3 regions of the Paenibacillus sp. FSL W7-1279 genome follow, and region 2 is predicted to be linked to each of the others. Evidence: predicted binding sites of a transcription regulator. Region 2 holds the regulator's gene; each other region holds the start of a gene.

Region 1 (5,441 bases), 3.2 Mb from region 2:
TACCCGGGAAGTCGAGCGCTCTTGCCATCATCTCCTCTTCCGTCTCATGAAAGGCCGGGTCAGTGAACCCCATAGCCCGCCCCAGCATGGAGAACAGCTCTACATTGCTCTTGCTCTCCCCAAGCGCCGGGATGACCGGCTCCTGCAGCTGGATGTACTGATGCCAGTAGGAAGCGAACAGGTCGGTATTCTCGAACGAGGAGGTTGCCGGGAGCACGATATCCGCATACTTGGCCGTATCCGTCATAAACAGGTCATGCACAACCGTAAACAGATCCTCCCGTGCAAACCCTTCCCTTACCCGCTCGGAGTCGGGAGCGACAACCAGCGGATTGCTGCAATAGACAAAGACCGACTTAATCGGCTGTTCGGTCATGGCAAGCGCCTCGCCGATCCGGTTCATGTTAATCGTCCGCGCATCCGGATTCGGACGGAGATCGGGACGTTCGAGCGCATCGCTGTCCATGCTGTTGTAACCGCCGTTCGACTTGGCGGCCCCTCCGCCCCGCTTCAGCCATTGTCCGGTCAAGGCCGGAAGCGCCGCGATGCTGCGCACCGTCAAGCCCCCATTGTCATGATGCTGAAGACCGTTACCGATATGAATGTAGGAAGTATCTGCCCGGCCGTACAGCTCGGCCAGCTTCTCGATATCCTCAACTGGAATTCCGGTAATGGAGGATACATGCTCCGGTGTATAGTCTTTCACATGCTCACGCAAGGCTTCATGACCGATCGTATACTGCCGCAGGAATTCCTCGTTCACCATGCCGTCACGGAACAAGATGTGCATGAGGCCGACGGCCAGTGCCGCATCCGTGCCCGGAAACAGCGGAATGAACCAATCGGCCCATTGCCCCGTCTGGTTCTTATGCACGTCGATGACAACGACCTTGGCACCGGCCTTGCGCGCTTTCTCTGCCAACACCACCTGATGCATATTGGTGCTGACGATGTTGCCGCCCCAGACGATGATGACATCGGCATGAACGGTATCCTCCGGGACGGTGCCTCCATTAAACCCCATAACGGATTTCCAGCCCTCATTGCCTGCCGAATTACAGATCGACTGCTTCAGCCGGCTGGCGCCCAGCCTGTTGAAGAATCTCCGATCCATGCCGTCTACACTTAATATCCCCATGTTGCCGTAGAAGCTGTAAGGCAGAATGCTCTCAGAGCCATGCTCCTCGATCAGCTTCTCGTAGCGTTCGGCAATCTCCTGAACCGCTTCATCCCAGCTGATTCGCTCGAAATCTCCCTGACCTTTGGGCCCTACCCTCCGCAGCGGATATAGCACGCGCTCCGGATGATACACCCGATGTGCCATATTACGGACTTTATTGCAGATGGCTCCCTGCGTAATCGGATGATCCGGATTACCGGTAACCTTCACGATTTTTCCGTTCTCTTTATGCAGTAGCAGGCCGCAAGTATCGGGACAATCCAACGGACAGACCGCCGGAAACACGCCGTTTTCCTGATGAATCATCGCTTGAGTCATTTCGTCTATTCCCCCTTGTACACGCTGAATCATATCCCTTTATCTTAAAAGAAAATCAGGGCTCCAGTAAAGTCTTACATTTTTTTCTGCATCGGTGATTCACTCTACTTCCTTCCGGGTATATTCCTATCAAGAGCAACGAAGAGGAACCCAGACCCTTTCTCTTCCTTGCCAAATCATGGACCACTCCCAAAAATTCGCCATGCCCATGTCTCCTCCCCCGAGACCGGCATGGCGAATTTGTTTGTATGGCATTATCGATACCGTACAGCGGAAGGCAAACGAATCCGACTACCAGGTTACCGTGGTCATCCCGCAGTTCATCCCCAAGAAGGGCTGGCATAACTTCCTGCACAATCAATCCAGCTTGCTCATCCGTGCACACTTGCTGTATCGGAGAGAAGTGATTTTTACGACTGTGCCTTACCATTTATAAATAGCGGGCTTGTTCCTTTTGCGACTTATGCAAAGAGTCCGCTCCGCCAACAACGACAAAAAAGCTGCGATCATCCGACCCTATCCCTTAGGGAGCGGTCGATCGCAGCTATTTTCTCGCCTTTATTTACCAGGCTTCAGTATAATATTTCTACGCAGAATGAACCTGTTGAGCAGTGCCGGTAGCCGGAGCGGAAGGCAGCGCAGCTTCTTGTTCGCCGCGTGGAATGACCTCAACCTTATCATTCTTCTTCAAATATACGGTCCCGTAGGCAGCTCCCACAAACAGCGCGCCTCCGACGAAATTGCCAAGCCATACCGGAATGAAATTTATGAAATACTCACCCCAGCTGTAATACCCTTCAAATATCGCGGCCGGAATGAGGAACATGTTGGCCACCACGTGCTGAAAGCCGATGGCTACAAACGCCATCGTCGGAAACCAGATCCCGAAAATTTTGCCACTCATCTGGTCCGATCCGTAGGACAGCCACACGGCGAGCGCTACGAGCCAGTTGCAGCCGATGCCCGACAAGAAAGCCTGCAGGAAGCTGTCGTCCAGCTTGTGTCCCGCCATATCCACCAGCTTCTCCAGATAAACTCCGCTGCCTGTCAGACCGGTCACATGACCGAAGAAGTAAGCGACGAACAACGCCCCCGCCATATTGCTTACCGTGACGAGAGCTAAATTCCGTATCATCTCCTTCGTGGAAATCCGCTTCTTGAATCTGGCCAGGGACACGGCCATCATGTTGCCCGTCAGCAGCTCTCCGCCTGCGAGCAATACAAGAATCAGTCCGACAGGGAATATCGCCGCGCCTATAAAACCGGCAATGCCTCCCCAAGCCTCAGACGCCCCGGCAATCACGCGAATATCCAGCAAAAAGCCGAGCGCGATAAAAGCCCCCGCCAAAAATCCTAATATCATTACGTTCATGACGGAGTTATGTGCTTTTTTCACCCCGTTCTCCACGGTGATCTCCGCAATGCGATCCGGTTTGTAATAGGCCATGGCCGTTCCCCCATTTCTCCCGCATTCCGTCCTGAAAATCTCTCGAATGCAGCTTCTGATGTTTCTGTTACAGTTACGGTTACAGTTACAGTTACAGTTACAGTTACAGTTACAGTTACAGTTACAGTTACAGTTACAGTTACAGTTACCCATATTGTACCGCAGCAGCCAAAGCAAGAACGTGAATTATATCACGACCCAGTACGTCAGGATCGGACATCCTTGTGTCCTGGCTGCCCTTGATCACGTTTGAGATCGATCATTCGCTCGATCTGAGCCAGCGGTACATATAAAAAAATGCGGTGCCCGGAGATAATCCCGACACCGCTTGGTTGGTGCTTTTACCAGCCCTCTTGTTCTAAACCAGCTAACTTATGCCAGTTTACAAGCAACACGTTCTAAACCAGCAGCCTATGCCAAATTACCAGCAACAAGTTCTAACCACTATCCTATGCCTCGGCGGCAGTCTCTACTCTAACAGGCGTTTCCTTTTCCTGAGCCGGAACGTTCGAGATCGGAAGCTTCATGCTAATCAAGGACGACAGCAGGAAGAGCGCGCCTGCCGTAAAATACACGACCACAATGGAGGTTACCGACATATACCATCCCGTAAACCCGGAGCCGATGAGCAGCATGCCGGTAAACATCGGCGTCATCACGCCATTCAGCCGACCGATGAATTTCTCTTCCACCTGCTGCATCATCACGGCCATCAGAACCGTCTGCGCCATCGCCATCAGCACCCCGGTTGCGAAGCGCATCGTGCCGGTCAGGATCGGCCACTGGGACAGCACCTCGACAAAGGTCGAGAGGCCAAGGAAGGCAAGCCCGGCGAACAACAAGTAGTTGCCTTTCACTCTCCCCGCAATGACAGCAGCCAGCACGCCGCCAATTAACATGCCTAGGCCCTCTAGCGCGGTGAACCACTGAACGCTGGACATTGCCAGTTGTAAACGCTCCGTGATAACAAAGATATCAAGCGGCTGAACAAGTCCGCTGCCGAGCGCCAATAAAACATAGACCACCAGCAGCACCTTCAACAGCCGGCTGGACCCGATATAAGTGAAGCCCGCCTTCATGTCCTTCATAAAAGAACCGGTCGATTCCGAATTGTTAGAGGGTTCATCCACACTGGAAGGAAGACACATTAGCACGATCGCCGAAGCGCCGAATAGAACCAACAAGCTGATTAAAGACGCCTGCAATCCAAAAGCTTGATAAATCGTCGTACCGACCATCGGTCCCAAAATGATAAACAGCGACATCGAGGTCTGGGACAAAGCTGTGGCCGCGGGCACATGCTCATCCGGCAAGCAGCGCTTGATGAGCTTCATGGACGAAGGCTGCGAGAATTGAGATACAACAGCCGAGATCAGGGTCACCGCAAAAACGGCCTGCCAATATCCCGCATACACAACGAACAGGATAAGCAATATGGATAAAAAGCTGAGAATGTCCCCCCAGATCATCGTTCGCTTGGGACGCCAACGGTCCGCCAGCACGCCGCCAATCATGGAGATCACAAAGATCGGCGCGTATTCAATTACGGTAAGCAGCGATACGGCGACCGGATCATGGTTGCTCTTCTCCATAATGAAGAACAACAATGCCATGTTGCGGATCCAGATCCCGATATTTTGCATGAAATCCGAAACCATCAGCAGCACGAACGCGCGGTTGCCAAACAAATGCCTCATGTTTTATCCCCCCCAGTTTAAACCGACTATTCGGTTTAAATATATTTATGCGGAAACGCCCGCCCCGCTTGCAAATCGAGAGGAAGCGTTTCCGATTAATCCTCCGGTTCACTACGATCCTCGGCTCGATAACACACCGTTTAAAAAGTAAGTGACTCCCTTGCGATACAGCTGCCTTGATTCCTCCTGGGTCCGTTCAAAGTACCACACCGACATCCCATCAAGCAGCGATGCGAATATGATGGATATTTCCTCTACTTCCTCTGCCGGTATTCGCCCTTCGCTTACTCCTTCTGCGAAAATCTCGCGGTAGAGCGTGCGCGGACCTTGCAGGATGGCCAGCATCTCGCCCACAATCGTCTTATTCTCCGGCTGATTGATAAAGAATTCCTCCGCAATCTTGGTCAGCGGATTCTGGAAGTCGTCGACCATATGATCGGCAATGCCGTACAGCTTCTCCTCGAAGCTGGCGTAACGGGCTTTTTGATCGTTCCAGGCTTCCATCCATTCCTGATTCTGCTTCGCCAGCAGCTTGACGAACAAATCTTCCTTGCTCTCAAAGTGATAGTAGATGCTTCCCTTACTGGCACCCGTATACTTGACCAGTTCATCCATGGATGTTGCCGCATACCCGCGCTGGATGAACAGTTCCTTCGCTTTATCCAGAATCATGTCGCGCTTTCGCTGCGCTTTTTCTGAAGACATCGATGTAAGCACTCCTTGCTTGGAAATAATAGTGCGGAATTCACGTACCAAAACCTGGTTCTCTTAATAAAAATGAATCTGTGAAGATGATGAA
Region 2 (5,441 bases):
AGGGATGCCCAGGACATGATGTTCCAGGAAGTGATGCAGGCACTCGATAACAATAAACATTTATTGATCGAAGCCGGCACGGGAACAGGCAAATCTCTCGGGTATTTGCTGCCGTCGATTTATCAAAGCGTGAAGCAGGAACAGAAGGTTATGGTGAGCACGCATACGATCAACCTTCAAGAACAGCTGCGTGACCGGGATATTCCCCTGCTCACCCAGGTTGTTCCTTTTCCTTTTAAAGCGGCTATTTTCAAGGGAAGAGGCCATTATTTGTGTTTGAGAAAATTTGAACATAAAATAAATAGAAGAGATTTTCATTCCCCGAAGGAAGATGTGATCACCGCAGCGCAAATGCTGGTTTGGTTGACCCAGACGGAGAACGGGGATGATGAGGAGCTGAACCTTGGCGGCCGTGGAGGGGATTTCTGGGAAACCATCTCCAGCGATTCGGATTCCTGCCTGGGCCGTGCCTGCCCATGGTTCCGCAAATGCTATTATCACAGGGCCAAACATGAGGCGGGCATCGCGGATGTTGTCATTACGAACCATTCGAAGCTGTTCACCGACGTGAAAGCGAATCACCAGCTGCTTCCGAGTTATGAGCGTCTCGTCATCGATGAAGCGCATCATCTGGAGGACGTCGCGGGCAAGCACCTTGGCTTGCAGATGAAATATTTTTCGGTTGTCCATACGTTGACCCGTATGTACAAAGACAGCCGAAGCGGTCAGCTTCCGGCTCTTCGCCAGCTGCTGCAAGCGTCGTCCCATGAGAAGGCTGTCGAGTGGTCTTCCATCATCGACCGGATTTATCCGGATCTGATCACCGTCAAAGAGAATTGGGACCGGCTCAGCGACCAATTGTTCGGACTGCTTCCGGAGCGCGGAGACGCGACTCCGGGGGATGCCGGACAATTCTCGCTTCGCTTATCGCCTCTGAAAAAGCCGAAGGATTGGAATTCGCTGGCCGAGCTGGAGCATCAAATTCATCTGGCGCTCGGCGATGTCGTTCGCAAGGGTGACAAGCTGATTGCCGAAATGAAGGAAGATCTGGACGACTACAGCGCGGACAGTCTGTTAACAGACCTATCGGGTCTATTTAAGGACCTGGCCGCACACCGCGAGGACCTGAGGACCTTCATGTCCCTGAATGATGAGGGCACGGTATACTGGATGGAGGCGAACGGCAACTTCCGCGGCAAATCGCTGCAGCTTTATGCGGTGCCTGTCGACGTCAGCACCCATTTAAAGGAATTGTTTTTTGACAAAAAACAAAGCGTGATCCTGACATCGGCGACCTTGTCGGTGGACAAATCGTTTCAGTTCATGATCGAGAATTTGGGTCTTCAGGAAGCGGCAGATAGCGGCAACCTGAACACGGTCCTGCTGCCGTCCCCGTTTAATTACAGGGAGCAGGCTCTCCTTGTTGTGCCGCGCGATTTTCCGAGCGTGAAGGGCTCGGTCGGGGATGCACTCTTTGTGAATACACTTGTGCAATCATTGGCTGATACGGCCATCGCAACGCATGGTCGCATGCTTGTCCTGTTCACCTCGTACCGCATGCTGCGTCAGGTGCATGAGCCCTTGAAGGAGGCGCTGGGATCCAGCGATATTACGGTACTGGGACAAGGGATGGACGGAACCAGCCGTACCAAGTTAATCCGGAGATTCCAGGATAGCAGCGCTTCGGTTCTGCTGGGCACCAGCTCCTTCTGGGAAGGAGTAGATATACCCGGTGAGGCGCTCACCTGCCTTGCCATCGTCCGGCTGCCGTTCCAGCCGCCGAATCACCCTCTGGTCGAAGCCAAGAGCGAGCTTCTGCAGCAGCAGAAGAAGAACCCGTTCATGAAGCTTTCGGTTCCGCAAGCGGTCATTCGCTTCAAACAGGGATTTGGCCGACTGGTACGGACCGCGCAGGATAAGGGGATTGTCATCGTTTACGATACTCGGGTCATTGAATCCTATTACGGGAAGTATTTCTTATATTCCTTGCCTGGACCGAAGATGGAGCACATGCCGACAGAGGGGATCGTTCCCCGAATTTCGAAATGGCTGCAGGAAGAGGCAGGCATAGGGAACCAAGCTGAATAAAGTGAAACCATGAACGAGCACAAACAAATGTAGTTATTAACCTATTATTAGGGGGAGCATGCATGAAATCGGAAAAAATTTCGGAAGCCGTGGTCCGCAGATTACCTGTATACTTGCGCTATTTGAATGAGCTTCAGAAAAGGGAGGTCTCCACGGTTTCCTCCCAGGAACTGGGGCAGAAACTGGACCTCAATCCTGCTCAAATTCGTAAGGACCTAGCGTATTTCGGTGATTTTGGACGGAAAGGGATCGGATATGACGTATCTTATCTGATCGAGAAAATTCGCCAGATTCTAAAGCTGGACCAGAAGATCAATGTCGCATTGATTGGGGCCGGTAATCTTGGACATGCATTATCGAATTACAATGCATTTCTGAAGGACAATATGAAGATTGTGGCGGTTTTCGATTCGTATTCTCCCAAAGTTGGTATGAAAATTAACAATTTGGTCGTACAGCCGATGGAGGAACTGGAGAAGACGGTTCATGAGTACGGCATTCGTATCGGGATTATCACCGTTCCGGATTTTGAGGCGCAGAATGTAGCGAATCAACTTATCGCGGCAGGCATCGAGGCTATCCTGAATTTTGCGCCGACCATCCTGAAAGCTCCACCCCATATCCGGATTCATACGGCAGATTTTACTACGGATTTGCAGAGTTTGGCCTATTATTTGGATAACGGCAAGGAGGATGCAGCACATGACGACAACGAAGTGGATGGTTAAAAACGGAACGTTCGTGGTACTAGAGGAAGGCAGATCCGTGTTACGCGGATATATGGTCGTGGAGAACGACCGGATCACTTACCTGGGTGAAGAAGAGCCGACTGTCCAAGAGGGAACAGAAATCATCGACGGAACCCATCTGTTTTTCCTGCCTGGATTGGTGAATACGCACGGACATGCGGCCATGTCGCTTCTTCGCGGGTATGGCGACGATCTGGCACTGCAAGTATGGCTTCAGGAAAAAATGTGGCCGATGGAAGCCAAATTCACGGCCGACGATGTATACTGGGGAACCTCACTCTCCGTGCTAGAGATGATCAAAGGCGGAACCACGACATTTGTGGATATGTATGATCATATGGATCAGGTTGCAAAGGTGGTGGAGGACTCAGGCATGCGCGGCGTTCTGACGCGCGGTGTCATCGGATTATGTCCGCCTGAGGTGCAGCAGCAGAAGCTGGAAGAGGCGGTTGCATTCGCGAAAGACTGGCATGGTCAGGCTGACGGTAGAATTACGACGATGATCTCACCGCATGCACCCTATACGTGCCCGCCGGATTTCATCGAAAAATTCGTGCAAGCGTCACATGATTTGAATCTGCCTTTGCATACGCATATGTCCGAAACGGAAACGGAAGTAGCTCAGAACGTAAATGACTACGGACTTCGCCCTGTTGCCCATCTAGAGAAGCTTGGCATGTTCTCCCGTCCAACGCTGCTTGCGCATGCCGTCCATCTGACCGATGAAGAAATCGAAATTCTGGCCAAACATCAAGTTATGGTTTCGCATAATCCAGGCAGCAATTTGAAGCTTGCCAGCGGCATCGCTCGCGTGCCTGCACTGCTGAAAGCCGGGGTCACCGTGTCTTTGGGTACCGATGGACCTGCCAGCAATAATAATCTGGATATGTTTGAAGAGATGCGGCTGGCCGCACTGATCCATAAAGGAGTAAGCGGGGATCCAACCGCGATTCCAGCATCCGAAGCGCTTCGGATGGGTACAGAATATGGAGCCAAGTCAGCCTTCCTTACGGATATTGGTACGCTTGCGGTAGGCATGAAGGCAGATATGATCGCACTGAACACGGATCAGGCGCACTTCCTTCCGAAGACGGATTACATTTCTCATGCTATCTACTCCGCCAGTGCGAAGGATGTAGAGCATGTATGGGTTGACGGCAAGCAGGTAGTGAAGAATGGCGCGAGTCTCACTCTCGATGAGGAACGTATCCGCCGGGAAGCGCAGCGTGCCTTTGAGCGTCTTACAACCCTCTAGGGAATAATCAAGGGGAGCGAGGAAGACGGATTTGAAGAAAAAAACGAAGTGGATATTGCTGAGTGTATCCGGGGTGCTGCTGTTACTGCTTGGTTTACAGCTCTATTATTCATATGTGATGAAAGATGCTTGGAATGAAGAAAGAATGGCAATTGCTGCCGCCAAACAGCATGGCCAATTGGTTACGTCCGGGAAGACCTATAAATCGGTGTGGGGCGAGGACAATAACTATTGGGTGATAAGCGGGAAGGATCAGGACAATCAAGATCGTATGGTATGGGTGAAATTTACGGATGACAACGTACCTGTTGAAGGTGCCGACGCTGTCCAATCCGTTTTGTTGAATACGGGGTTGTCAGAAGACCAGATGCGGGAGCAGATTTATAACGAATTGTCTGGCGCAGAAATTAAGCGGCTGCTGCCTGGAATGTATGAGGGCGAGTATGCCTGGCAGCTGCAGTATGAACACAACGGTCAGCGCGGTTATCGGTTTTATCGTTTTCAAGACGGTAACACCATCGGTAATGACATTATTCTTCCAAATCAATAAATAAGAAGTAGAGAGGGGCCCTTTAATATTCGCGGGTTCCTCTCTTATTTTCTCTATAATTGTAAGCGTATTCAGAAATAATATGGAAAAACTGTTCTAAATATTTTCACAGACATGCATGAAAAAGTATATAAGATGTGATATACTCATACTTGTACAAAATGAGTATATAAACTACATGCATCCCTATATATCGTTGTTATATGTATTGTTGTGTTGCAACATGACAGACAAAATTTCATACTGAAATGAAGGAGGAACTTCATGAAACTACGCATTGTACCTATCGTGCTGACTGTCGTGATCTCAGCATCGGTTCTCTTTGGCGGATGGTTTCTGTATCGGCAGATGGCTTTGCAAAATCCGCTGGCCAATGTTGTGTCACAATATGACGGCGTGAAGGATTCACATATAGATATTAAACAGAATACCGTTACTTTGAATCTTGATTTGGCTCCGGATACCAATTTGCAAGGCTTGGTCCAGCATATTAAGAAGGAAGGCAAGTCTGTGATTGGCAATCGGGAATTGAAAATCCAGGTGGAGGATCATTCCTCGGAAGCACTGGATCAATGGTGGGAGAAGGCGATGCTGTCAGTCGCTGAAGCGATGGATAATAAGCAGTATACCGATATTCAATCATCGCTCGAGCAGCTTGCTGCCCAGTCTCCGAATTTGAAAGCAAAAGCAACGATTGATGACACCAACGTCTATGTCAGCTTGTCAGACGGCAAGTCTGGTAAATTTATAATCTTGCCGCGTCAGTCTGGCAACATGGAGGTGTGGAATCATGCCTAAA
Region 3 (5,441 bases), 170 kb from region 2:
TGGGCCCATGCACCTTTGCTTGATGAAGAGATCCGATGGGTTCGCCCGCACATTATCGCACCCATGGGAAATACGGCACTGCACCGGTTAATCGGAAGCCATGAAACGGTGACATCGCTGCACGGCAAACTGATGGAGGGCCCGGTCCAGCAAGCAGCAGATCCGGAGAATCCAAGTGCAGGCTATATGTTTTCGGAGGAAACCTATAAGATATTCCCTCTGTTCCATCCAGCGGCCGTACTGTATAATAGGAAATTGTCCACATTGATCCAGAATGATTTGGATATTTTGGCTCGTATTTTATGGGATAAAAGCTGATTTTATGGGAAAAAGGGGCTAGGTGGTTTTCAGTTTCTCGGAAATGTGCTAAAATGAAACATACTTACAATTCGTAAGTTTTCTAGTTTTTTGATTAAGCTTATGAGTTTCTATAAACAAGGTGACTTCGTAAAGAGGTGAAGGGATATGGAAGTTACAAATGTTACGATGTGTCCCCGTTTTGAATCTGCATTTTCTTTTCTGGGCAAACGGTGGAACGGTTTGATTATTCAAACGTTGATGAGCGGGCCTAAGCGCTTTAAGGATATTTCGAATTTGATTCCGTCCATGAGCGATAAAATGCTCTCCGAGCGGATGAAGGATTTGGAATGTGAAGGGATACTGATTCGTCATGTCTATCCGGAAACACCGGTACGTATTGAATATGAACTGACTGAAAAAGGCAAAGCACTTCGTCCGGTGATGGAGCAAATTGCATCCTGGGCAGAACAATGGGTCGAAAGATGAGTCATCTTAAGACTCCCCTTGATGATTAAACCCTGGCATGAGATATCCTCATTTCAGGGTTTTTTTTCTAAACGGAAGTATGGTTCCTGTTTATTTACGGCAAGAATATGTGGACATGCACCAAGCGGACGCAGCCGCTATATGATGTAAATAACGAGAGCGGCATATCAAGGAGGCGAGCCCATGACCAAGCGAACGTATATCTCCCGTTTCCACTATGGACAAGAGGACATCTCAGAACTTGAAAACGCTTCATTAAAAGTGCTTCATATTTTTGAGAAAACCAAGCGGATGCTGAGCCAGTATGTGCCGGACTCCCTGTGGTTAGCTGCTTCTGGAACAAGCCCGGAACCTGCAGAAAACGTTAACCAAAACGGTACCAGTGCTTCAGTCATGTTTCAGAAATGGGTCAAAGCCCCCGGCGGATGGAAGTTCATTGGTTATGAAACCGATCGATTTCATGCTACCGGGCAGAATAGGGGACGAACGGGAAGATTTCTGCAGATGATCATCTGGTCACTCTATGAGAAAATCGTGATGATGCATCCCTTCCTTGGCAGCGAGCCGTTTTTTGACGGGGAAGAGCTGGATGTGATTGCGAATTACTTTGTGCCTACGTATATCAGCGCCGTACCGTTGGTGGAGCAGGGAAAAGCCTTTAAGACCATACAGGCCGGCATCGTTCTGTATCAGGAGCATATTCAGGCGCCTGCCGTCACTATGCAATCGGATGGCGGCTTATTAGAGGGGAACTGGATGACCGGGGTAAATCTGGATGCGAAGGGGTTTGCGGGTATTCGCCCTTATTTAAAAGTGCCAAGCGGCGAACGAGCCTATATGGAAGCCGATATTATATAGAGGGTGTTCTCATCATAACCTTGTTCCGACGCGGACAGGGTTATTTGGTATTTTTGTTTAAAATTTTAACGATTTATGTGAAATATATCACAATAAATAATGCCGTCAGACGATATAATTTATGTGAAAGGAACGGAATACCACGATCTAGATAAACGTGTTGGGGAGGAATCAAACTTATGTCCAATATAAAGAGAGAAAAGTTAGTTGTCATTGGCAACGGTATTGCCGGGATTAGCACGGTCGAGCAAATCATTAAATTGGGTGGGAATTTTGACATCACCGTCATTGGACAGGAGCCTCATCCGAATTATAACCGCATTATGCTGTCGTATGTGTTGGAAGGCAGCAAAACCTTGGATGACATTGTATTGAATGATTGGAAATGGTACGAGGATAACCATATCACTTTGCATACGGGTGTCACCGTAACAGCCATTGATGGAGAGCGCAAGGTCGTGACAGCCGACAACGGATTGACGGTGCCTTATGACAAAGTAATGATAGCAACGGGCTCGAAGCCTTTTATTTTACCCGTACCGGGTAGTGACAAAGAAGGCGTTATCGGTTTCCGTAACATAGCCGATTGCACCCAGATGCTGGAGGCCGCTAAGGCCTACAAGAAAGCGGCAGTCATCGGCGGGGGGCTTCTGGGTCTGGAAGCTGCCAAGGGATTGGTCAGCCTCGGCATGGAGGTGACGGTGGTTCATCTCATGCAGGATTTGATGGAGAGCCAATTGGATTCGATGGCATCCGGCATGCTGAAAAGGGAGCTTGAACAGCAGGGTATCAACTTCTTACTGGGTAAACAAACAACCGAAATATTGGGAGATGCCAGAGTCACGGGACTCCGGTTCAAGGAAGGGGATGAGCTTGAAGCCGACCTGGTGGTCATGGCAGTGGGCATCAGAGCGAACACGGGAATCGCCCAAGCGAGCGGAATCGAAGTAAACCGGGGAATCGTAGTTAATGATTATCTTCAAACTTCCTGGCCGGATGTGTACGCGGTTGGCGAATGCTGCGAGCATCGGGGCGCATGCTACGGCCTGGTTGCGCCGTTGTTCGAACAGGGACAGGTGCTGGCGAAGCATCTGTGCGGCGTGGAAGGCCAGCCTTACGAGGGAAGCATTGTATCGACGAAGCTGAAAATCAGCGGTGTTGATGTATTCTCTGCCGGAGAGTTCATGGAGCAAGCCGAACACGCGGTGATCACCGCGAAAGATGATTGGCGCAAGACTTATAAGAAAATATTAATCCGCGACAATATCATTGTCGGGGCGATATTGTTCGGAGATGTGAGCGATTCGGCAAGCCTTCAATCCATGATTCGGAAAAAGACAGCCATGACGGATGAGATTTACGATTCGATCATGGGCACGGATCGTGCAGGGACAGAAGGCGGCAAGGCATTTTCGCTCGAAAAGATGCCCGACGATGAGATCGTATGCGGATGCAACGGCGTAACCAAAAAAGCCATCGTGGATGCCATTACTCTCCAAGGTCATACGACAGTGGATGAGATCAAAGCTTGCACAGGTGCTACCCGCTCGTGCGGCGGCTGTAAACCTGTCGTGGAGCAAATACTCCAGAGCGTATTGGGCGATGGCTTTAAGGCCGCAGGCAAACAAGGCATATGCCCATGCACGACACTCGATCGGGATGAAATCGTCGCCGAAATCCGTGCGAAGGGGCTTACCACGACGAAGGAAGTCATGCATGTTCTGAACTTCAGCAACCCGGAAGGCTGCTCGAAATGCCGCCCGGCCATTCATTATTATCTGGCCATGCTGAACCCGGTAACCCATCAGGAGGAGAGGGAATCCCGTTTTGTCAACGAACGGATGAACGCCAACATTCAGAAAGACGGCACGTATACGGTAGTCCCAAGAATGTACGGCGGCGTTACCACGCCGGAGGATTTGAAGAAAATCGCGGATGTATCGCTTAAATATAATGTGAAGGTTGTCAAGGTTACCGGCGGACAGCGTCTGGACCTCATCGGTGTTAAGAAGGAAGACTTACCGAGCGTCTGGGAAGAGCTCGATATGCCGTCGGGTTATGCATATGCCAAATCGCTGCGGACCGTGAAGACCTGTGTAGGATCCCAGTTCTGCCGTTTCGGTACGCAGGATTCGATGGGCATGGGGGCATTCCTCGAGGAGAAATTCGAAAGACTGGATTTCCCGGCGAAATTTAAAATGGCGGTCAACGGATGTCCGCGAAACTGTGCCGAGTCGTGCACGAAAGATATCGGAATCGTCGGCAATGACGGTGGATGGGAAATATTCGTTGGAGGCAACGGCGGCACGAAGGCACGTCTGGCGGATTCGTTCTGCAAAGTGAAAACGGATGAAGAGCTGGTCGAAATCTGCGGAGCCCTGATGCAGTATTACCGTGAAACCGGTAAGTACCTGGAGAGAACCTCGGAGTGGGTAGAGCGTTTGGGACTGGAACAAATCCGAGCCGTTATCCTGGACGATCCGAAGCAGCGTAAGGAACTGGTGGAGAGAATCGAGCTTGCCCTGCAGCAAGTTGAGGATCCTTGGAAGAAAGTGCTGAACGACGAGAAGCTGCGTTATACGCTATTCGAGGATGCAAGACCAGTGATCAGCAAATAGAAGAGGGAGGAACCTGCTTTCCTCTTGCCGCCTGAGCATATAGAGTTTATTGCAGTATGGATCGGAATAGACAAGAGAAGTGGAGGCTGCATGTTATGGAAACCGAAAGATTTATTACGGTAGGAAATGAAAATGATTTTCTGTCACAGCTTGGAAGGGTGGTCCATCTCGGAGACCGGGAGATTGCCGTCTTCCGGACTTCGGATCATCAATGGTTTGCGCTGGACAATCAAAGCCCGCATCCCAAAGGAGGGCCACTCTCGGAAGCCATCGTATCCGGGCACTACATCTACGATCCGTTATACGATTGGAAGATCGAGCTTTCAACCGGGCTCGTACAGGCTCCGGATCAAGGCCAGGTTCGTGTATACCCGATTCGCACCGTGGACGGGAAGGTTGAGGTGGCTGTTTAAGGCCAGATCTCGCATATTAAACAGACGAAATCAAGGGGTGGTATCCCATGTTTAAAACGGATGTGGAAGCCGTTGTTAATGCCGCCGTCGGGAAAAAGGAGCAGATGAATCATAATCTGCTGCGCTATATGGTATCGGCTATGCTGGCCGGCGCGTATGTCGGCATTGGAATTGTATTGATCTTTAAGTTGGGGGCGCCGCTCGCGGCTGCCGGTTCGCCCTTCCAATCCCTCGTCATGGGAGCGGCATTCGGGATCGCGCTCACGTTGGTGGTGTTCGCAGGATCAGAGCTGTTTACCGGGAATCATATGTTTTTTACGATAAGCACATTATCCGGTCGAACGACAATGGGGGATACGCTGAAGAACTGGGTGCTCGTGTTTATCGGCAATCTGGCCGGAGCGATTCTGCTCAGCTATCTGGTGTATGCTTCCGGCCTGTTCAAAGGCCTGCCGCCGGACCATCTCATCTTCACGGCTGCCGCCAAGAAAATGAATGATCCGTTTATGGAGCTGTTCTTCCGAGGCATCTTGTGTAACTGGCTTGTCTGTCTGGCCTTGTGGATGGGGATTCGGGCCAAAGGAGAAACGACCAAGCTGATCTTAATATGGTGGTGTCTGTTTGCCTTCATTGCGACAGGGTACGAGCATAGCGTAGCCAATATGACACTTCTGACGCTCGCGACGATTTTGCCGGGGCATCCCGAGACCATTTCCATCGGCGGATGGATCAGCAACATGGTGCCGGTCACGCTGGGGAACATTCT

What was found. The regulator Rex, encoded in region 2, represses fermentation and respiration genes when NADH is low (regulators of the CRP and FNR family bind a similar motif). The targets are predictions, from matches to a motif close to TTGTGAAATATTTCACAA.
Region 1: the regulator Rex is predicted to act here: its motif matches at 3,125-3,142, upstream of MKY82_RS31870 (formate/nitrite transporter family protein).
Region 3: the regulator Rex is predicted to act here: its motif matches at 1,720-1,737, upstream of nirB (nitrite reductase large subunit NirB).

Annotation. Positions count from the first base shown of each region.
Region 1 is NZ_CP150215.1:7,027,927-7,033,367, forward strand. Features, by position in the region: gene MKY82_RS31860 (molybdopterin oxidoreductase family protein) at 1-1,498, opposite strand, end outside; partial or broken gene MKY82_RS31865 (hypothetical protein) at 1,755-1,934, shown strand; gene MKY82_RS31870 (formate/nitrite transporter family protein) at 2,085-2,945, opposite strand; gene MKY82_RS31875 (MFS transporter) at 3,395-4,642, opposite strand; gene MKY82_RS31880 (TetR/AcrR family transcriptional regulator) at 4,754-5,347, opposite strand.
Region 2 is NZ_CP150215.1:2,695,309-2,700,749, forward strand. Features, by position in the region: gene dinG (ATP-dependent DNA helicase DinG) at 1-2,088, shown strand, start outside; gene MKY82_RS11930 (redox-sensing transcriptional repressor Rex) at 2,151-2,816, shown strand; gene MKY82_RS11935 (amidohydrolase) at 2,791-4,092, shown strand; gene MKY82_RS11940 (DUF5590 domain-containing protein) at 4,124-4,642, shown strand; gene MKY82_RS11945 (hypothetical protein) at 4,907-5,440, shown strand; gene MKY82_RS11950 (AAA family ATPase) at 5,433-5,441, shown strand, end outside.
Region 3 is NZ_CP150215.1:2,523,186-2,528,626, forward strand. Features, by position in the region: gene MKY82_RS11000 (uracil-DNA glycosylase) at 1-318, shown strand, start outside; gene MKY82_RS11005 (helix-turn-helix domain-containing protein) at 466-786, shown strand; gene MKY82_RS11010 (hypothetical protein) at 970-1,644, shown strand; gene nirB (nitrite reductase large subunit NirB) at 1,824-4,262, shown strand; gene nirD (nitrite reductase small subunit NirD) at 4,358-4,675, shown strand; gene MKY82_RS11025 (formate/nitrite transporter family protein) at 4,723-5,441, shown strand, end outside.